2 regions of the Bartonella taylorii genome follow, and region 1 is predicted to be linked to the other one. Evidence: predicted binding sites of a transcription regulator. Region 1 holds the regulator's gene; the other holds the start of a gene.
The links. Region 1 encodes LexA, which represses DNA repair genes until DNA is damaged. Its sites were predicted from a motif close to TGTTCNNNNTGTGTTCNG; they were not measured.

Region 1 (10,857 bases):
CAATAATAAGGTGGTCATGAATAACAATGCCTAACGCGTTTGCTGCATCTTTTAATCTATATGTCATTGTTATATCTGCTTTAGAAGGTGTCGCATCACCAGAGGGGTGATTGTGTACTAAGATAAGTCCTGATGCGGATAATTCCAAAGCTCGAGAAATTACTTCACGTGGATAGACAGGAGTATGATCAATGGTTCCAGTTTGTTGTACTTCATCAGCAAGTAAACCATTTTTCTTATCAAGAAATAAAACGCGAAATTGTTCGCGTGTTTCATGAGCCATGACAGCTTTACAATAAGCGAGTACTTTATCCCATGATGCAAAGATATCACGTTTAAATAACTCGGCACGAACAATGCGTCCAGCAACGTCTGAAATAATTTTCAAATCAGTTGCAGTTGCTGGCCCACATCCTTGAATTTCTTGAAGTCGATGAATATCAGCACCCAATACATCAGCTAATGAGCCAAAACGTGCTATCAAGCTCTTGGCTATTGGTTTTGTATTTGCTCGGGGGATAGTGCGAAAAAGCAGTAATTCAAGGTATTCATAATCTTCAATTGCATTTCCTTTTGACTTTAAATAGCGTTTACGGAGTCGTTCACGATGTCCTTGGTAATGCTTATGTGTTTGTAAGCTTTTCTGTAGGTTTTCATTTTTGGTTTTTGATATTGGAGTAAGTGGAGAGCATGATGTTAAAGCAAAATGGTTGCTTTCGATGTCCCCTTTTTTATTTATTTTTTTAGCCATGTTGTTTCTACATTATTTAGGCATGTAAATTGGGAATATAAAAAATATCTTTAGGAGATTGTGTAAAAATTTCGCATCCTTCATTTGTTACACCAATTGTATGTTCGTACTGTGCGGTAAGAGATCGATCGCGTGTAACGGCAGTCCAGCCATCAGATAAAATCTTAACCTGTGGCTTTCCAAGATTGATCATGGGCTCAATTGTAAACATCATACCCTGTTTTAGTTCGATTCCTTCTCCTGGGGTTCCATAATGGAGAATATTGGGTGCATCATGAAAAAGCTGACCAATTCCATGACCACAAAAATCTTTTACAATTGAGCAGCGTTCAGATTCTGCATACTGTTGAATGGCAGCGCCAATATCACCTGTGGTTGCTCCAGGTTTGACTGCAGCAATTCCTCTCATAAGACTTTCATGTGTTATTTTTAGCAAACGTTCGGCAGCACGTCTGATTTTTCCCACAGGGTACATGCGGCTTGAATCTCCATGCCAACCATCGAGAATAAAAGTTACATCAACATTAACGATGTCACCTTCTTGTAAAGGCCTTTTATTGGGAATCCCATGGCAAACAACGTGATTGATGGATGTACAGCATGAATGTCCGTATCCATGATAATTCAGGTCAGCAGGAAGTGCTCCCTGCTTAGCACCAAAAATAAACACGAAATCATCAATTTCTTGCGTAGTAACACCAGGCTTAATAATATCCGTGAGTGCATCGAGACATTCTGCAGCAATGCGACCAACTTCACGCATTTTAACAAAAGCGTGCTCATCAAAAATGCGGATTTGCCCATTAAATTTTAAGGGTACTTTGTTATAGTCAATATATTCAATCATTGCTTTTTCTGTTTTCTATTTTTACTCGATGAATCGGAAAAATACCTTCTATATTTACGTGACATTTTACAGCATAAAATTCTACCCCTGATTTTAATGCTAAATCAAACTTACGTCCATAAGTTGGATCAAGATCATGGCAAATTGTGAAAGATGAACAATCTTCCCGTTGAATTATATAAAGCATAGCGGCTCGTTTTCCTTGTTGCACAATTTTTATGAGCTCTTCAAGGTGGCGTGTGCCGCGTTTTGTTACGGTATCAGGAAATTCTGCTAATCCTTTTTGGCGAATAAAGTGGACATTTTTGACTTCTAGGTAACAGTCAGGTTGAACGCCATCACGCAGAAGAAAGTCAATCCGTGATTGTGTACCATAGTTTTGTTCTTTCAAAATTGTTTTGTACCCGCTTAATTCCGGTAATAATCTATTTTGAATTGCTTCCAATGCAAGTTTATTGGGTAAAGTTGTATTGATACCAACCAAAGTATTATTTGCCTCGACAATTTCTAATCGATATGTGTATTTTCGCTTGGAATTGTTGTTACGTGAAAGCCAAATATTGGAGTTTGGAGTCGTCAATCCAAGCATCGATCCTGTGTTAGGAACTGATACCGTGAAGATTTGTTGATCGTCCCATTTAACATCAGCAAGAAAACGTTTATAACGACGGATGAGTTTTGCAGGAAAAAGTTTGGGAATAAAGAGCATATACCTTTTTTAGAATGTATAATTTTTTAGTTCAACTCAGATTGCTATTTGTAAGTGTTATAGAATATTAAATAACGCGCTGTGGATGCAAAAAAACATTAAGGTAATTCGTATAACCGCTCTAAGACTTAAAATGAAAGTTCTTTTTTTTCACAATTCATTGTTAATCCTTTTAAAATTATTATTTCATAAACTCTTAATGAAAAGATAATATGCACCGTAATTTGTTATTTAAAAGGTTGTTTTGGGGCATATTCTATTAAAAGGTTGTATTCAAAAACAGTTATAGGGGCAGAATGTTTGGAATTAGGTAAGACTTATGGCTGGAACTGATAAGAATCGTACAAATTTAACAAGTGGTCCAACTATTATTTTAGTTGAACCGCAGTTGCCTGAAAATATTGGTATGGTAGCAAGGGCTATGGCAAATTTTGGGCTCTCTAAGCTCCGGTTAGTTAAACCTCGAGAAGCATTTCCAAATGAAAAAGCCAGAGCTGCAGCGAGTAAAGCAGATCATGTCATTAATGATACAATGATTTTTAATACGTTGCGTGATGCTATTGCGGATTTACAGTATGTTTTTGCTACAACGGCACGTGAAAGATGTGGTTTTAAAACTGTAAAAAGTGCTGTTGAAGCAGCGTGTATGTTACGTCAGTATGAGAATATTGGACATAAAACAGGTATTTTATTTGGAAGAGAGAGATGGGGACTAGAAAATGATGAAATCAGTCTTGTTGATGAAATTATCACTTTTCCAGTCAATCCTGCTTTTGCATCACTTAATATTGCACAAGCAGTTTTGCTTATATCTTACGAATGGATGAAATCAGGTTTGGAAGATGTGAGAGATACAGCTTTTCGTGCAATAGAGATGAAGCCAGCGAATAAAGCAACCTTTCATGGTTTTTTATCTCAGTTAGAAGGTGCTTTGGATATCCGTGGATATTTTAGACCCCGAGAGCGCAAAGAAGTGATGGTTGCAAATCTGCGCTCTGTTTTCACGCGTGCTCATTTTAGTGAATCTGAGATTCGCTTGCTACGGGGAGTTATATCTTCATTGGATCATTTTTCGCCTAAATTTCCACGGGGAAGTGGTGCGCCTGTAGATCGTGATCGCAAAAAATTAAAAACAAGTGTGAATACTGATGGATGAACGGCCTGTTCTTTTTTTTGATAGTGGTATTGGCGGTTTAACGGTGTTGAGGGAAGTCCGCGTTCTTATCCCTGAAAGACAATTTATTTATGTTGCTGACGATACGGGATTTCCTTATGGAAGTTGGGAAGAAAATGTTCTGAAAACCCGCATTTTAAAGATTTTTAAAATTCTTTTAACACTTTATAACCCTGCTTTATGTGTAATCGCTTGCAATACTGTTTCTACACTGATGATGGCAGATTTACGACAAAAATTTCCCCATATTCTTTTTGTAGGAACAGTTCCTGCAATTAAATCAGCGGCAGAACAAACAAAATCTGGCTTTATTTCAGTATTAGCTACTCCTGGGACAGTTAAACGTGCTTATACACATGAATTAATCAATTCTTTTGCTGCTCAGTGTCATGTTCAGCTTGTTGGAAGTGAAAAACTTGCTGGATTTGCTGAAGATTATTTACGTGGTAAACTTATAGATTTGGAAGAATTACGTCACGAAATCTTTCCGTGTTTTGTTGAGAAAAATGGCAAATATACTGATATTGTTGTTTTAGCTTGTACACATTATCCTTTTTTGATTAACTTCTTTCGTGAACAAGCTTTATGGCCAGTTGAATGGATCGATCCGGCAAAGGCTATAGCCAAACATACAAGATCATTATTACCGAAAAGAATAAATCTAAAAACCATAAAAAAACATAAAGATTTTGCGTTGTTTACATCGCAAAATGTAACTTCTTCAACAAGGCATTTGTTAAAAAGATTTAGCTTAAATATCATGAAAGGAGTTGACTTTGGAGTCTGAGGTCAATAAAGCTATTTCAGCTTTTTCTTTCGAGAAAATGGCATTAATTGACGTGTCCCGTGGATGACTGTGCATATTATATGTTAAGGTATCCTGTCAGTCTTTCAATTTGAAGGCAGAGGAGGGTGCGTTTCCTTAAGGTCTTACTGTGAGATTTTTTGTTCTATTTTTAAAGGAAATGCGATGAGTAAACGTGAAACAACGAAATATAAAATTGACCGCCGTATGGGAGAAAATATTTGGGGGCGCCCAAAATCTCCTGTGAATCGTCGTGATTATGGTCCAGGCCAGCATGGACAACGCCGTAAAGGGAAACTTTCTGATTATGGTGTGCAATTGCGTGCTAAGCAGAAGCTAAAAGGATTTTATGGTGATATTTCAGAAAAACAATTTCGTAAAACTTATGAAGAAGCTGCTCGTCGACGTGGTGATACTGGTGAAAATCTTATCGGCCTTTTAGAATCACGTTTGGATGCGGTCGTTTACCGTGCAAAATTTGTACCTACAATTTTTGCTTCTCGCCAATTTATCAATCATGGTCATGTTAATGTAAATGGTCGGCGCACGAATATTCAATCGTATCGTTGCAAACCAGGTGATGTTATTGAGATTCGTGAAAAATCAAAACAACTTGTTTTAGTTTTGGAATCTATGCAATTGGCAGAACGTGATGTACCTGAATATATTGAAGCAGATCATAATCAAATGAAAGCAACATTTACGCGTATTCCTGCTTTTGCAGATGTTCCTTACGCTGTGCAAATGGAGCCTAATTTAGTTGTTGAATTTTATTCTCGTTGAGTTTTCTATGAGAGAGGTCATTACTCTGTATACTTTTTTATATGCTCAAACTTATTATATTGCTTTATAGCCATTAACGAAGTGTCTTTTATAAAATGGTGCTATATTGAGTTTGTTTTGTTATATTTTATAGCAATAGGATTTGTATAGCCCATTTCTTTTTTGTATATCTCATCTTATAGGGTGAAAAAGATAAGTTTAGGTCGCACTACATTCGTTGTTGTTTCTATTACTCTTGTAGAATCTGCTATTTATTATGCAGAGTTATGGTATTGTGGGTAATATTTCAGTTGAATATCAGGTAATGGAAGAGAATGTAGAGAAAACTGCTTCTTTATTGAGCGAAGTTGATGATTGTCATCCAATATTTCGGATTGCTCCTTCGACTGTGGAATTTAATAAATTACGTAAACGGCTTTTACGCCATATGCGGCAAGCACTGGATGATTTTTCTATGCTTTCTTCAGGAGATAAATGGCTTATTGCTTTATCGGGCGGAAAAGATTCTTACGGCTTACTAGCGCTTCTTTTAGATTTAAAATGGCGCGGTCTTTTACCTGTTGAAATTCTAGCTTGTAACCTTGATCAAGGACAGCCAGGCTTCCCAAAGCATATTCTTCCAGATTTTTTAAACTCTTATCAAATTCCATATCGCATTGAGTATCAGGATACTTATTCCATTGTTACAGATAAATTGACACATACGCAAACATATTGTTCGCTTTGTTCTCGGTTGCGACGTGGTAATTTATACCGTATCGCTCGTGAAGAGGGATGTTCTGCATTAGTTCTCGGACATCATCGTGATGATGTTTTAGAAACATTTTTTATGAATTTGTTTCATGGTGGACGATTAGCAGCCATGCCTGGAAAGCTTATCAACGATGAAGGAGATCTTTTTGTTTTACGTCCTCTTGTTTACGCTGCTGAAGAAGATATGGAGAAGTTTTCTCAAGCGATGCAATTTCCTATCATTCCTTGCAATCTTTGTGGTAGCCAAGATGGTTTACAACGCAATGCAATGAAAGAAATGCTAAGAGATATTGAAAGAAGGATGCCGGGACGTAAAGATACCATGATTCGTGCTTTGACAAATGTTCGTCCAAGCCATTTGCTTGATAAAAATTTCTTTGATTTTACAACTTTATTATAATTATGACGATTAGTTATTAAGCGCTATAAGTTTGAGATTTACCTTCAAACTGCGATACCATAAAGATCATAAGCATCAGATTTTTCTATTTTTACGGTAACAAATTCACCTACACGTAACGGTCGTCGTGATGATATATGTACAACACCATCTATTTCTGGAGCATCATACTGACTACGCCCTTTAGCGGTTTTTCCTTGACTTTCATCAATCAGAACTTGGAATCTTTTTCCAATTTTTTTCTTTAAAAGAAGAGCTGAAATTTGTTGTTGTTTTGCCATAAAGCGATGCCAGCGGCTTTCTTTTACTTCTTCGGCAATATTTTCTAGATCCAAATCATTTGCAGCAGCACCTTTTACTTCTTCATATTTAAAACAGCCGGCACGTTCAATTTTTGTTTCCTCTAACCATTCAAGAAGTGTGTTAAAATCTTCATTCGTTTCTCCTGGAAAACCGACAATAAATGTTGATCGTAAAGTGAGGTCTGGACAAATTTTTCTCCACCTTTCAATTCTACGGTTTGTTTTTTCCATATGAGCAGGACGCTTCATGTTACGTAAAACCGTTGGTGATGCGTGTTGAAAAGGAATATCCAGATAAGGGAGAATTTTTCTTTCCGCCATAAGTTCAATAACTTCATCAACATGAGGATAAGGATAGACATAATGCATGCGTATCCAAATACCCATGTTGCCTAGTTCGCAACAAAGATCGAAAAATTTGGTTTTTACTGTGCGATCTTTCCAAGGACTTTCGCGATATTTAATATCAATACCATAAGCACCTGTATCTTGTGAAATAACCAAAAGTTCTTTTACGCCAGCTTGTACGAGTTTTTCAGCTTCGCGAAGAACATCATTGATAGGACGTGAAGTAAGGTTACCACGTAGAGTAGGAATAATGCAAAAACTACATCGATTAGAACATCCTTCAGAAATTTTTAAATAAGCATAATGGCGAGGTGTTAAGCGAATACCTTGCGGGGGAACTAAATCAATAAAGGGATCATGAATTGGAGGAATTGCTGTATGAACAGCTTGTATAACACTTTCATAGGCTTGTGGCCCTGTAATAGCTAATACATTAGGATGTGCTTGACGAATAACATCAGGATCAGCACCAAGACATCCAGTTACAATAACTTTTCCATTTTCTTTGAGGGCTTCACCAATATTAGCTAATGATTCATTTCGGGCAGAATCAATAAAACCACAGGTATTCACAATGACAAGATCAGCACTTTGATGCTTATATGAGATTTCATAACCTTCAGATCGTAGTCTAGTAATAATTCGCTCAGAATCTACCAGTGCTTTTGGACATCCGAGGGAGACAAAACTAATGCGAGGTGCTGCCATGATAAATCCTGCAACTTTATGATAATTAAATAAATTTTATGCTGTTTTTACTTCGTTAAAAATAAAAAATGCTCTATTTTATGGATGCATATATTTTATTAATGTGTGTGACACAATATGAAAAAGATACTAAATAATTTCTCACTAAATGTATTGAGTGAATTAGGCAAGTTTTCTATTTTTTAATATTTGCGAATAAGTCCAATAAGTTTAGCTTCTATCTGTACACGCTCAGAAGTGTATATATGTGTTTCATAGTGAGGATTTGCAGCTTCTAATACAATAGAGATTCCTTTGCGTCGATAACGTTTTAAAGTTGCTTCTTTTTTATCAACGAATGCGACAACAATGTCACCTGATGTTGCTGTACTTTGACGTTGAACAATTATAGTATCTTTATCAAGAATACCGGCTTCAATCATAGAATCATCTTTGACTTCTAAAGCATAGAGCTCACCTGAATTACACATCGCTTGTGGTAAAAAAAGAGTGTCTGTTTGTTGTAATATAGCAGAGATGGGTACGCCCGTAGCAATACGGCCCATAATGGGAATAGTAATATTTTTTTTCTCTTGTGCATCAAAATTACCAAGATTGCCAAGATTTTTTGATATTTTTCTTTTACTTTTTTTTATCACACTGGGAGAAATTTTACGAGCTAAAGATAGATTAAATGTTATCTTATTGGGGAGTCGGATAACCTCTACTGCGCGAGCGCGATTTGGCAAACGGCGTATAAAACCTCGTTGTTCCAATCCTACAATTAGCTTATGAATTCCAGATTTTGAAGAGCGCTCCAATGCAATTTTCATTTCGTCAAAAGAGGGGGGAATACCAGTTTCTATCATATGATTGTGAATAAACAAGAGTAGCTCATATTGTTTACATGTCAGCATTTAGTATTCCAGTCAAAAAAATAAAAAAGATAAATATAAAATATGTATTTATAATTAATCTATAATTTTTTTTAGATAAAAAGCAAAATAATATGATTTATTTTATATTAATATTAAATTATATAATAAAAAATATTGTATTTTATCTTTCTTTATTCATTAACCATTAACAGTGGTAGCTACTGTTGGTTATTTTCTAAAATAAAACTTACAATTTTTACGTATATTCTCTAATTATTCCTATAAATTTTGAAATATCTACTCTTTCACGTTTTAGAAGCTATCAGGCATTTGTATCTTTAAATGGTTCCTTTTATTCAAGCTCAGAAAAGGGAAAAGATTATATATACCGTGGAGCAAAAAAGAGAAAAGACGGAAAAGTATTGATAACTGAACCGAATAATAATATTTTTTTTCGAAAGGTGTTGACCAAATGAAAAGTCAACCGTATGTTCCTCTCACTTTCTGCAAGCAAAATGGCTTGTGTGGGAGCGCGTAGCTCAGCTGGTAGAGCAACTGACTTTTAATCAGTAGGTCCAGGGTTCGAATCCCTGCGCGCTCACCAATAGGTAATTTAAAAATTCTAAGAAAACAATGTATAATCATTAGATTTTCCTATTAGGCTATATTTGTTTTTACATTAATAAGAATAATTTACCACTCATTATGAGAATCATCCTACGTGTTCACAATTTATATATTATGAAATCATCTTTTTCACGAAGATATTGATTTATTTAGTTTTTTAATTCATTCATCACGTTTATGAAATTGCATTTCTTCTTGCGGTAATCATAAAAGTATTAATAATTTATTAATATATTGATAAATGGTAAATTTTCAGGCTATTATAGGCGCGCGAGGGGAATCATCCGAAAATGTGAATTTCCCTATCGCATACAGAAGGTGCGATGTGATTTTTTGCAGTAAATACTCAATTAGAAATAAGCGGGCTGACAAATGCTTTTAAATAGCAAAGAAAAGTTTACTTCCATTCTTAATTCAACATTTCAATTTCTTTCTGTAGTGCTTGTATCCCAGTTATTGGTGTCTTGCTGCGCAAGCAAAACAGCACATTTTGTAATAAAAAGTTTTTACAATAATAAAGAGACTGACGTGAAAACTGCTGTTCTTTCTCAAAAAAGTTCAAGTGGGCAAAACCAATCAAAAGAAAAGAGATACGGGCGGGCCATTATTGGTAAACCTTACCAAATAAAAGGAAAGTGGTATTATCCACAAAATGATCCAACCTATCAACGTGTTGGAGAAGCATCTTGGTATGGCTCAGATTTTCATGGGCGTTTAACCGCAAATGGTGAGATCTATGACATGAATCTCTTGACTGCTGCTCATCCTACAATGCCTTTACCCAGTTATGCTCGTGTTACTAATCTGAAAAATGGATCTTCACTCATTGTTAGGGTGAATGATCGCGGTCCTTTTATGAAAAATAGAATCATTGATTTATCAAAGCAAGCTGCGGAAATACTTGGTTATGCAGATGCAGGTGTGGCAAATGTTAAAGTGGAATATATTTCTGAAGCACCTGTTGGTTATTATGATTCTGCCTATTTAATGGCTTCTTACATAACAGGGAATGACACTTCTTCCTCACTAGCATTAGCAGGTATTATGAAAGAAAAAGAAAATATCGTGCTAGAAAGATTTGGTTCCGATAGACAAAAACGATTAAATGGAGCTGTAATTGAACGAAAACGGTTCAATAAAACTCTTTCAGTAAGATTGCCAGAAAATGGTCCAGTTTTGATTGATAAGCCGACGTCATTTGATCAAGTGGCTTTCATAAATAGACCAAGTAGGAAAATAAGAGTTAATTGATTACGGCTATTTTAAGAAAAAGCAATGTTTGTTTTTTGTATATAGTTTTCAAATTACAGATGATCAAAAGTTATTGATTGTAGTAGGATTCTCGTTTTAAATGAGAGGAGGTTAGGTTATATATTATTATGAAATAATGTGTTTCCTTGAAAGTTTTCTTGCGCTTTGTATGCATTTAACATATTAAAAATACTTCCTATTTGAGAAATGAAAAAGAGTGTGTGATATAGTGATTCATTTTTGTATTTTTGAGAAAAAGTATAGAAACTTATTTTAAATTTATGATGGTTCTCAGTTTGCAAAAATAAATAAATTTTTTCTTGTATAAGAGGAGTCTTTATGCTGATTCTTTAAATATGGGAGAATCGGTTATGCGTGCTCTATTAAGCATTTTATTTACCTTGTTTATGATGTTTACACTGATCGGGTGGGGGAGAGCACAAAATTTTCAAAACTCTGTATCGCAGTTGCTGTTACTAGATGATGATACAGATACAATACTTTTTGAAAAACAGAGTGATATTGCTTTTTTCTCTGCTTCA
Region 2 (10,857 bases), 790 kb from region 1:
CAAAGAAAGGAATGCCATGGAGAAAATTTGTTGTGCCATCCAAAGGATCGATAATGAAACGATGCTGTGAATCTTCCCCAATGATTTCCTCAGACTCTTCCATTAGAAAACCAAATTTTGGTCGTGCTTTGCTTAATTCATTGAAAATAATCTTTTCAGCCTTACGATCTGCTTGGCTTACATAATCCGCTGGCCCTTTCAAAGACACTTGCAAATTTTGCACTTCACCGTAATCACGTACGAGCGAGCGTCCAGCTTTCATTGCAGCTTGCACCATGACATTCATGATTGCAGAATGGGCCATCTTTTATTCCTTTATTTATCACTTGCACGACGCAAATAAGTTAACTCGTTGGTGTCGACAATGACACGTTCACCAGCATTAATAAAAGGTGGTACAAGGATGCGAATACCATTTTCAAGAATAGCAGGTTTATAAGAAGATGTGACGGTTTGCCCTTTGATGGCGGGATCTGCTTCAGCAATTGCTACAGTGACCTGATCGGGAAGTGATATGCCAATAGGCTTTTCTTGATAGAGTTCAACGGTTACTGTCATCCCGTCTTGCAAGAAAGCAGCGCGTTCACCGACAAAATCCTTTTGTAATTCAAGTTGTTCATAAGATTCTGAATCCATAAAAACTAGAGCATCACCTTGTTGATAAAGGAATGTAAAATCCTTTTGTTCAAGGCGTACGCGTTCAACGGTTTCGGCGGCACGAAATCGTTCATTGAGTTTTGTACCATCGATCAAATTTTTCATTTCAACCTGGTTAAATGCGCCACCTTTTCCTGGTTTTACAGCATTGCATTTCACAGCAACCCATAAGCTTCCTTGATGCTCAATTACATTTCCAGGACGAATTTCATTGCCATTAATTTTCATCGTTTACATCCAATTCCATTTTTACAAAAAGAGAGCTCTTTTCGCCTTTACGGTTCCCCGTTTTTCGTTGTTTTTGCGCTAAGCTCTCTCGTGGTCTTTCTGGTGAGCTCTTTCGTTATCCTTACAGTGGGTTTTCTCATCATGTTTGCAGAGAGAAAAGCTTGGATAAGTTCTCCCCAAAAAGAACTTTTATGTATTCTTGCTTTTTAACTCTTTGCAAGACCATAAAAAGCGTTCAGACGCAAGCCTTTTAAAAATTTGCACAAAGATTTTATAGTCTTAAGGGGGGGATTTTATAGTATTAAAGGGGGATTTTATGGGATTGAGGGAGGGAATGAGATTTTTTGGGGATTTTATCTCTTGGCAGTCAACGAGATCATTTTTTTGAAGTGTGTATTAAAAAATAGGAAGGAGCTTTATTGCCTCTTTGCGGGCTTTTTCCAATTGTGTATTGTCCATACCTTCAAGCATTATTTCAAGGTCTGGTGCTTGAATTTTAGCGTGTTTGGCAAGCATATACCATGCCGCAGCCATGATTATATCGCCTTTTGTGCCTATTCCATCGCGATAGAGCCTTGCGAGAGAAACCTGTGCTGGTGGGACCATATTGATGGCATTGCTCATGAGCAAATGAAAAGCACGTTGAAAATCGGTTTCTCCACCACGACCTTTCACAAGCCATTGTGCTAAAAGGATTTGTGCCGTAGAGTGGTTGTTTTGGGCGGCTGCTTCCATTAGTCTGCGGGCGTTACGCTCATCCCTTGGGCGTGTTAGTGTTCCTGAGGCAAGAATTTTTGATGCAGCAAAAGCGGCTTCAGAATCTCCAAGCGCAGCGCCTTTTAAGAACCATTTTAATGCTTGTTCTATCGCCTCATTTTCACGGCTTTGTGAAGAAACACCAGGAAGATTTTGCTTTTCACGCGAGGCTTTATAAAGAAGCAATTGTCCATAATAAAAATAGGCTTCCTTTACCTTAGCATCTACGGCTTTTCGGATAAACTCTTCACCAAGTTCTTGATTTTGAGCAATGAAATGGCCATCAAACAACATAAGACCGTAGCGCAGTTGCGCTTGTGGTTCGCCTTGTTTTGCTGCTCGTCCAAACCACAAAGCAGCGCGCGCACCGTCAGCAGCAACGGCGCAGCCTTCTATATAAATCCGAGCAACCAGAGTCTGTGCGATGGGATCATTTTGTTCTGCTCGTCTGAGTGCTTCACGAAAGGCTTTTAAATAATAGCCTTGGGTGTAATAGTCATAAGCTTGATCATATTCTCCAGCTTTTAACGGTTGGAAAGGTTCTTGAGTGCTTGTGTTGTCTTGAATCGTATTGAAAGAACGTTCAAAATTTGAGAGCTCCTGAGTATTGCCAGCAGATTTCGCAACAGCACTTGCAAAGTAAATTATTATCAGAATGAAGAGCGCTACGCTTTTTTTTATCATGCCTTGCTTTATCACGAATTCTCCTTCCCCCTCAACAAGAAGAAGTTTTTACATTTTTCTTTCATCATATCAAGTATACCCAAGGGATTATCACTTGAAAATGTTTGATAAAGATATTGTTTGGTGTGTTTTGTTGTTGAGAAAACCATGTAAAACGAAGCGCTCTAAAGGTACTAGAGTTTTATCAATTTCCTTATGTTTAAATCCTAAAGCGATAAATTACTATACCTTATATTGTTACAAGACATGATAAATTATTTACTCTGGCTAAAAAACAAGAGTTTTTATTGAGGTGCAAATCTCTTTTCTTTAGCGAGAGCTTTTAGGTCTTTACGTCTAAAATATAGAGAACGTCTACTTAAACAGGGGATTCATCTATTATAAGTACGTATATAATAACGTGTTACTCCAGCCACCTCATAATAAACAACAGACATTATACCTTTATCCATTGGTGTTATTCTATAAGTCAAAGTCACACCCATGTTTTGCTGTTTTTGGGGTTGATCTGTATAGATCACGCTGTATCCATTCCGTCGCAACAGACTAACAAATAAAGGAGTAAAGTTGTCTTCAGTGTTATTTTTCTTGATAATGAGTGTGGTTGTCGCTGGCGGTAAAGGTTTTTTGAGATTGCGAACAAAATCGTCAGCGATTAATTTTGCAGTATTTTTCGTAACATTTTGATCAACATAATTTGGTAAACGATCATTTACAGATGCACAGCCAGCTGCTAACACAAGCGGTGGTAGCAATAAATATTTTAACATCTTAATTCCCCCCTATTTATTGTTAGGCTCTCTTGGGAAGCTCTTACATTGAAAAATAAGAGCAACTTTGCTTATAGCTGTACTAACAATATATCGGTGCTCAATCAAGGGGTATTTTTTCATTCGTTTTTTAAAAACTACTATCATCTTCAAGAGCGCTTAAAGTTTATACTTAACATACGAAATATATATTAAAAGTTTTCATTCTGATTAGCGATGAGTTGTAAAATTGCTCTTTGTTTTACAGATGTTAAAACTCTAAATCTTTTTAAAAGCAGATATTCCTCTCTGCTCGATATTAGCTCATCATGTTGGTATGGGGTTTCTTGTTTTGTTAAGACATCAGTGTAAAAAAAGGTAAGTGGAACGCTCAGGATATCGGCAATATCTTTCAGGCGCCCTGCGCTTACACGATTTAAGCCTGTTTCATATTTTTGAACTTGTTGGTAGCTTACACTTAAAGCATGCGCTAATTCTTTTTGAGACATTTTTAGCATTTTTCGCCTAAAACGAATTCTCTTGCCTACAAAAGTGTCGTTGAGAGTTTTGGTTTGCACTTTAGAGCCCCCCGCCGGTTGCGAGCGCCCTCGCATTGGTATTCCGGGAGTAACAAGTACTGAGCTCTAGTCAGCATTCTGCTTTTAGTGCTGAGAGCACCTGGACATAGCAAAATCTCCCGGAATCCCGGGACACCCACAGAGTGGGTTCATTTTTACGCTAGAGCTTAGGGCTTGTTTTCCCTATTGGTCGTTGCGTATACGACCAAAATCACCTTTTAAGTCATAAAGTAATTTCAGGGGATTTACAATAAAAATGAAAACAGTGTTTTTTTCATGAGAGGTGCTGCGTTTTTCATCAAGTCAAAAATGGTGAGAAAAGCTGTGGCATTTTTGCGCATGGGTTTTGTTTGTTAAAGCTTCCTGCTGGGTGCGAGCACCCTCGCATTGGTATTCCGGGAGTCTGAAAACACTGAATCCGAATCAGCCTTTTGCTTTTAGTGCTGAGAGCACTTGGACATGGCAAAATCTCCCGGAATCCCGAGGATACCTATAGTATGGGCTTATTTATAATGGATTAATCTGCGTGTTCGAACTTTAGGGTTTTCAAGGTCCCTTTGGTCGTTACGTATGCAACCAAAAATATTTTCTCAATGATAAAGTGATTTTAGGAGATTGCAGTAAAAATTAAAAAAGTTTTTGTAACTTACAGCTTTTTAATGAGAGGCAGAGAGCCTCTCATTAAATCAAAGCGAAGCATAGTTATTTTACTGCTATGATTTTTCACATCCTAATGACAATTAATGGTGCTTGATTTTACTGCAAGCGAGCGGATAATTCTTCCTTATAATCATATATGCTTTTAAAACTAATGTCAAAATTAAATCGTTTTTTAGCAGCCTCAACAAACCGTGTTCTCGCTATTATATGTGCTAATAAAATATCTTCTGCTAATTTGTCAGATTTTGCAAATTTTAATCCCAAGCGTGAAAAAATATCATTACGTATCTCTTGTTTATGCAACAACAATACCTCTAAATTTTTTGCATTTGCGCAATTATTGCAAATTTCCGTTATGCGAGATGCGTACTCTCTAACCTGTGAAGATGGGCTTGTACCAATATTGTTATTAGTAAGAAGTACAATATCATCTTTACTAACAATTTTTGAATATCCATCACCTGTACATTTGTATTCAACAGGTTCACCATATATATCTAGATTTTGTGATTGACCTACACATGGTAAAAGCATGAAACCGTATTTTTCATCTTTAAAAAGACCCATCATACCATATTCAAAAAGATTACTTTCTATATACGTTGGTGCATAAATATTCTTAAAATATTCACAATTCCAAACAAACCTATCTATAAAAACACTACGAATGAAATCATATTCATGTTGAAAACTAGGAATTTCATCATTTTTGTTATTTTCTATTTTATTCATTAGGATCTCCCCTCTATTATTAATAAACAATCATGTAATTACTGTTGGTTATATTTACAATATCAATTAATTAAAAATTATTTATTTTTTATATTAACTAATCTATTATTATTATTATTATTAGTAGTAGTAGTAGTAGTAGTAGTATAATAGTAACTAAAATCTCTAATTTGATTTGAGGCAGTGTACTGTTTTTTTGAAACTGCTTTGGTTTCTCCCTTGTTTTTATAATTTTAAGTAAAAGTGAGGGGGGATCGTATGCCAAAGTGATTTTTCCACAGTAATGAATTCATATGTGGCTTTTAAGATTTTATCAAAGAGTGCAAAATCGCTTCTTGCTTGAACAATGGCAGGGATTTTCGTAGCCTTTGCTTATCGCTGTGTTCACTGGATATTGCAGCAGTGAGTGTGAGGATTTTTGTCGGTGCTTGTATGAATGTTTCCCGCATTACAAGGGGGTGGTTTCACATTTTTCTTTTATTCTTTCGAGTATTATCAAAGGGTTGTCATTCCCCAAAATGACTTCCTCAACAGCAATGAATTCACAGGCGGTTTTTAAGACTTCATCAAAAGTTGCAAAATCGCTTCCTGCCTGAAGGATAGCAGGGATTTCCATAATCTCTGCCCACCACTCTGCTAGTTGGACATTGCGGGGGTGAGCGTCGGGTTTTTTATCAGCACCGAGTTTTCCAAAGAATAGGTAATCGACGCCGGCTTCTCCAGCAACCATAGCGCTATGGCGATTGCGTAAATTTCCAAAACCTATGATTTTTTGTTCTCTTTTATGGCTTTCGAGGCTTTCGAGAGCGTTAAGGTCACCTTCTATATGCACGCCATCAGCCTTTATTCGTCCCGCAATTCGGCTGTCACCAGCGATGAGAAGGGCGGTGTCATTTTGTTGAATATCCTCTGCGTAAAGTTGTGCTTGTTTTTGTAAAAAAGCTTCATCACCCTGAGAGTCATAGAGAATAGCGCATGCAAAAGATTTTTTTTGTGAGGTTTGGGGTTGCGGGGTTTGGATTTGCAAGATTTGGCGCAAAAAGCTAGGCTCTATGGTCCGTCGAACATCCAATGTCAAAACCAATTGAGGACAAGGATGGGGATCAATCGGTTTATTCTTTTCTTTTGTCATACAAAGTCCTTGATTTTTAAAAATAAACTTGACTTTTAAAAATAAAATTACATCTTACAATCGCGCTTTGCTAAAAGGTGATTATCACTTTTATTGCTTATGGGGGTCCACTTATGGGATACCAAGGTGTTCTTAATCATAATACACATCCTTCTCATCGTGATACACGCATTGATGTTTTTCGTTCTTTAGCCTTATTGACGATTTTCATCAACCATATTCCTGGAACTCTTTATGAGTCTTTCACACATAGAAACTTCGGTTTTTCTGATGCAGCGGAAGTCTTTGTTCTGCTTTCAGGAATTTCTCTGGGATTAAGTTTTCATGTGCGGTTACATCAGAAGTCTTTTACTTTCATTGTTCGCAAACTTTGGCAGAGAGCTTTTCAGCTTTATGGGGCGTATCTTTTTACTAGTTTTGTAACTCTCAGCCTTTTTTTTGCAGGCTTTTTATTGTGGCGTTCAGAAAAACTTTTATCAATGAATAATGTGGGTCTCTTTCTCACACAGCCTTTTGTCGCGTTTTTTAGCACCTTAAGTTTTGGGCACCAATTAGGATATAATAATATTCTTCCGCTTTATATTGTTCTGATGCTTTTTGCACCCTTTGCGCTTTATTTAAGTTGTAAACACAAAGGGCTTTTGCTTTTGAGCTCGTTCATACTGTACTTGGTTTGCGGTTTTTATGAAATTGCTCCCCATTCTTATCCTTTAGAGGGGAAATGGTTTTTGAACCCTTTGTCTTGGCAATTCTTGTTTATTATAGGATTGACTGCTACTTTATCTCTTAAACAAGGGAAAACAATCACCTTTAAACCTTTTTGGATTGTTCTTTCTGCGGGCTATCTTTTGTTGGCATTTTTATGGGTGCGCTTCAACTGGTGGGGTATTTTAGGCTGGCTTGGCTGGTCTTCCCCATTGATTAATTTTAATAAAACCTTTTTAAGTTTGCCACGTCTGCTCCATATTGTTGCTTTATCAGTACTTGTTCTTTGTTTACCCCGTTTGCACAAGTGGTTTTGTGTCTCACCTCAAAATCCTTTGGCAATTTTAGGAAAACACAGTTTACCTGTCTTTGTAATGGGAACTGTTTTTGCTATGTTTGGACAAGTTTTCAAAACAGTGGTGACAGGAACGTTTTTTTCCGATACCTTACTCATTATAAGCGGTATTGCTCTGCAGTTTGGGGTCGCCTATTATTATGAAAAACGCCGATCTCTGCGCTGGTTTTCTTCAAGGAAACCTATCAGTTTGTAACGCTGCGCGCGCTAACGCGTTAACCTTAGCTTAAGAAGCACATTGCGCAAAAATTTGAAAAGAGGTACTCAATTAAAAAAAGACATTCACCGCAGCAGGAAAAGAAACTTTTTAACTCTCTAATCGTTGAGTGTCATAATTTTTGTGCTGATATTGGAGTATAAAAGCGTGAGTGCACATAAACTTCCCCATGATGAACCCATTATCATGATTGAGCATAATGCTTTTGATAATGCTTTCAATCGTCTCTATGAAGAGACAATGAAACTCATTGAAGAAACTGCAACTTATATTGATACGGAAGGGAAATTAGCTGCACGTTCCCTTTCAGCAGAAATGTCTGCAATGTATGCCAAAGAGGCGATGTATCTGAGCACACGGCTTATGCAAATCGCCTCTCAACTCCTCCTTTTTCGTGCAGAGCGCGAAGGGGAAATGACACCAGAACAAATACAAAAAGAGATTGCAAAAGTATCGCTTCATACACCGACGCTGAAACTAGAAAGTCCTCATTGGCAAGAGTTACCAGAGGTCTTCCGCCACTTTGTCACCCGTTCATTGCGTCTTGAAGCACGTATGCAATATATGCGTGCTGGTAGAGAAAGTGGATCTTCTGATATCTTGGAAGAAGACAATCCAGTGGGCAAGCAAATCGAATTGATTAAGACAGCATTTGGGCGTTCTTAGGAGCTTTTGTACCTCGCTTCTTCTTCATTTCTATTGGTGTGCCTCCTCTTTCAAAACAGATTTCGATCAATATTCTTCTGTACTTTTTGCTGCTTAGTTTGTTCAAGGGTAGAAAAGTGTATATGAGACTTATGGCAGAGATGGTTGATATTGAAATGTGGTAATTTGCTGCATTTGGAAGCCCGTATGGAATCTATGTGCACCGTTGAGGAAGATATATTTTTCCTTTGTTGTCTTGGCTGTTAACCTCTGTTCAAGGGGAGAAAAAGTGTATAGACTTCAAATTTATGGCAGAGACGATTCGTATTATAGGCATTGATCCCGGACTACGTCGTACAGGATGGGGTGTTATTGATCTCTCCGGTAATCGCCTTCAATTTATTGCAGCAGGAACGATTTGTTCTGATGTACGGTGTGATCTTGCTTCCAGATTATGCCAACTTTACAAAGGACTTTCCGAGATTTTGCATCAATTTATGCCCCATGAAGCTGCTGTGGAACATGTCTTTGTCAACAAAGATGCTACGGCAACTTTAAAGCTTGGTCAAGCGCGTGCCATTGCGCTTCTTGCTCCAGCGCAAGCAAATCTGCCCGTTTTTGAATATGCTCCAAATAAAGTAAAAAAATCGGTTATTGGTGTTGGCCATGGCGCTAAAGAACAAATTCATATGATGGTAAAAGTTCTTCTTCCCCGTGCGGAATTTGACAGCAGTGATGCGGCTGATGCACTTGCTCTTGCTCTTTGTCATAGCACGCATCGTAGTAGTATTTCTCATCGTTCAAGGATTATGGCATGATTGGTAAGTTAAAAGATATTTCCGAATACATTTTTGATGCTTATATTATGTTGGTAAAAGTTCTGCTTCCTAGTGCTGAATTTGATAGCAATATTGCTGTTGATGAGCTTGCTCTTGTCTTTGCCACCCTACGCACTGTAGCAACATCTTTCATCGTTTAAGGGTATGGTATGATTGGTAAATTAAAAGGTATCCTTGAGCATATCTTTGATGATCATATCCTTGTGGATGTTCAAGGGGTCGGTTATGTGGTTTTTGTGTCAAACCGGTTACGTCCTTCTTTACCAGCTCTTGGTGAGAGTATAAGCCTCTTTATTGAAACACATGTTCGGGAAGAAGCTATTCGCCTTTTTGGTTTTGCTACAAGAGCTGAACAAGAGTGGTTTTGTCTTTTGCAAAATGTTCCAGGTGTGGGTGCAAAGGTTGCCTTAGCAATTTTGGGCACTTTATCGCCTGATGAGTTGGCGCAAGCGATTGCTTTAAATGATATTGCAATGATTAGTCGTGCTCCGGGTGTTGGTAAAAAAGTCAGTGAAAGAATTGTTGGCGAACTGAAAAGTAAAGCACCGCCCTTTAACGAACATGCGGTCCATTTTGTTCCGCTCCCTCATCTGGAAGTCACCAATCAACCAACAAATGATGCTCTTTCCGCCCTCATTAAGCTTGGTTTTGAGCGTGATCAAGCAGCCCGTGCTCTTGCTTTAGCGATGAAGGATCTTGAAGGGGAAACTGTTTCCTCTGCACTGCTTATTCGCCATAGCCTCAAATTGCTTTCTCCTCCTAATTAGTACAAGGTAACAATGCATAAAGATGAAGATCAACGCCTTCTTGGTAGTGTCCCCCTTCCCAATGATCCAGATCGTTCTTTAAGACCACAAGTACTCGACGATTTTATTGGTCAAGAAGCAGCACGGGCAAATTTAAAAATATTTATTGAAGCGGCAAAAGCACGTCAAGAAGCACTCGACCATGTTTTATTTGTAGGGCCCCCTGGTTTGGGAAAAACAACGCTTTCACAGATTATGGCAAAAGAATTAGGGGTTAATTTTCGTTCTACCTCAGGTCCGGTCATTGCTAAAGCAGGGGATTTGGCGGCTCTTTTAACAAATCTAGAAGAACGCGATGTTCTTTTTATTGATGAAATTCATCGTTTAAGTCCGGCAATTGAAGAAATTCTTTATCCAGCTATGGAAGATTATCAGCTGGACCTTATCATTGGTGAAGGACCCGCAGCACGTTCGGTTAAAATTGACCTTGCTAAATTCACCTTGGTGGCCGCAACCACGCGTTTGGGGTTGTTAACGACACCATTGCGGGACCGTTTTGGCATACCAATCCGTCTCAATTTTTATACCATAGAGGAATTGGAATATATCGTTCGGCGCAATGCACGTCTGTTTTCGGTGCAGATTAGTGATGATGGTGCCCATGAAATTGCACGCCGTGCACGAGGAACCCCACGGATTGCAGGGCGGCTTTTACGGCGGGTTTGTGATTTTGCTCTTGTCAAACGGGCGGAAAAAATTGACCGCAAAGTTGCTGATGAAGCACTTTCGCGTCTTGAAGTTGATCACCTTGGTCTTGATCCACTTGACCATCGCTATTTGCGGTTAATTGCGGAAACTTTTTTAGGGGGGCCGGTGGGAATTGAAACCATTTCTGCTGCCCTTTCAGAACCACGTGATGCTATTGAAGATATTGTTGAGCCCTATCTTCTCCAACAAGGCTTTATTCAACGCACGGCTCGTGGACGAATTCTTACAGAAAAAGCTTGGAGCCATTTAGGTCTTTGTGCTCCAGTGTCTCAGGTTTCAACACAAAGGAGCGTTCAATTGCTTGATCAGGAGCATTCATCACTCCAAACAACTTTATGGGATGAAGCAGATGACTGAAATATCTCCCTTGTAAAATACTTCCTGGTGAAATATTTCTTTGCAAGAG

Region 2: ruvC (crossover junction endodeoxyribonuclease RuvC) is a predicted target of LexA. The motif match lies at 8,171-8,188, and genes of this name have one in related genera.

Annotation. Positions count from the first base shown of each region.
Region 1 covers NZ_CP083693.1:773,150-784,006, forward strand. The annotation lists gene radC (RadC family protein) at 1-751, opposite strand, end outside; gene map (type I methionyl aminopeptidase) at 768-1,598, opposite strand; gene sfsA (DNA/RNA nuclease SfsA) at 1,591-2,307, opposite strand; gene LBE40_RS03485 (RNA methyltransferase) at 2,627-3,463, shown strand; gene murI (glutamate racemase) at 3,456-4,268, shown strand; gene rpsD (30S ribosomal protein S4) at 4,452-5,069, shown strand; gene ttcA (tRNA 2-thiocytidine(32) synthetase TtcA) at 5,326-6,222, shown strand; gene rimO (30S ribosomal protein S12 methylthiotransferase RimO) at 6,267-7,580, opposite strand; gene lexA (transcriptional repressor LexA) at 7,763-8,476, opposite strand; tRNA gene LBE40_RS03515 (tRNA-Lys) at 8,966-9,041, shown strand; gene LBE40_RS03520 (septal ring lytic transglycosylase RlpA family protein) at 9,437-10,315, shown strand; gene LBE40_RS03525 (D-alanyl-D-alanine carboxypeptidase family protein) at 10,687-10,857, shown strand, end outside.
Region 2 covers NZ_CP083693.1:1,922,820-1,933,676, forward strand. The annotation lists gene LBE40_RS08265 (inositol monophosphatase family protein) at 1-304, opposite strand, end outside; gene efp (elongation factor P) at 316-885, opposite strand; gene LBE40_RS08275 (tetratricopeptide repeat protein) at 1,282-2,325, opposite strand; gene LBE40_RS08280 (hypothetical protein) at 2,697-3,095, opposite strand; gene LBE40_RS08285 (helix-turn-helix domain-containing protein) at 3,287-3,688, opposite strand; gene LBE40_RS08290 (hypothetical protein) at 4,409-5,044, opposite strand; gene LBE40_RS08295 (thiamine phosphate synthase) at 5,493-6,176, opposite strand; gene LBE40_RS08300 (OpgC family protein) at 6,290-7,432, shown strand; gene LBE40_RS08305 (DUF1465 family protein) at 7,601-8,119, shown strand; gene ruvC (crossover junction endodeoxyribonuclease RuvC) at 8,407-8,916, shown strand; gene LBE40_RS08315 (hypothetical protein) at 8,913-9,077, shown strand; gene ruvA (Holliday junction branch migration protein RuvA) at 9,087-9,704, shown strand; gene ruvB (Holliday junction branch migration DNA helicase RuvB) at 9,717-10,808, shown strand.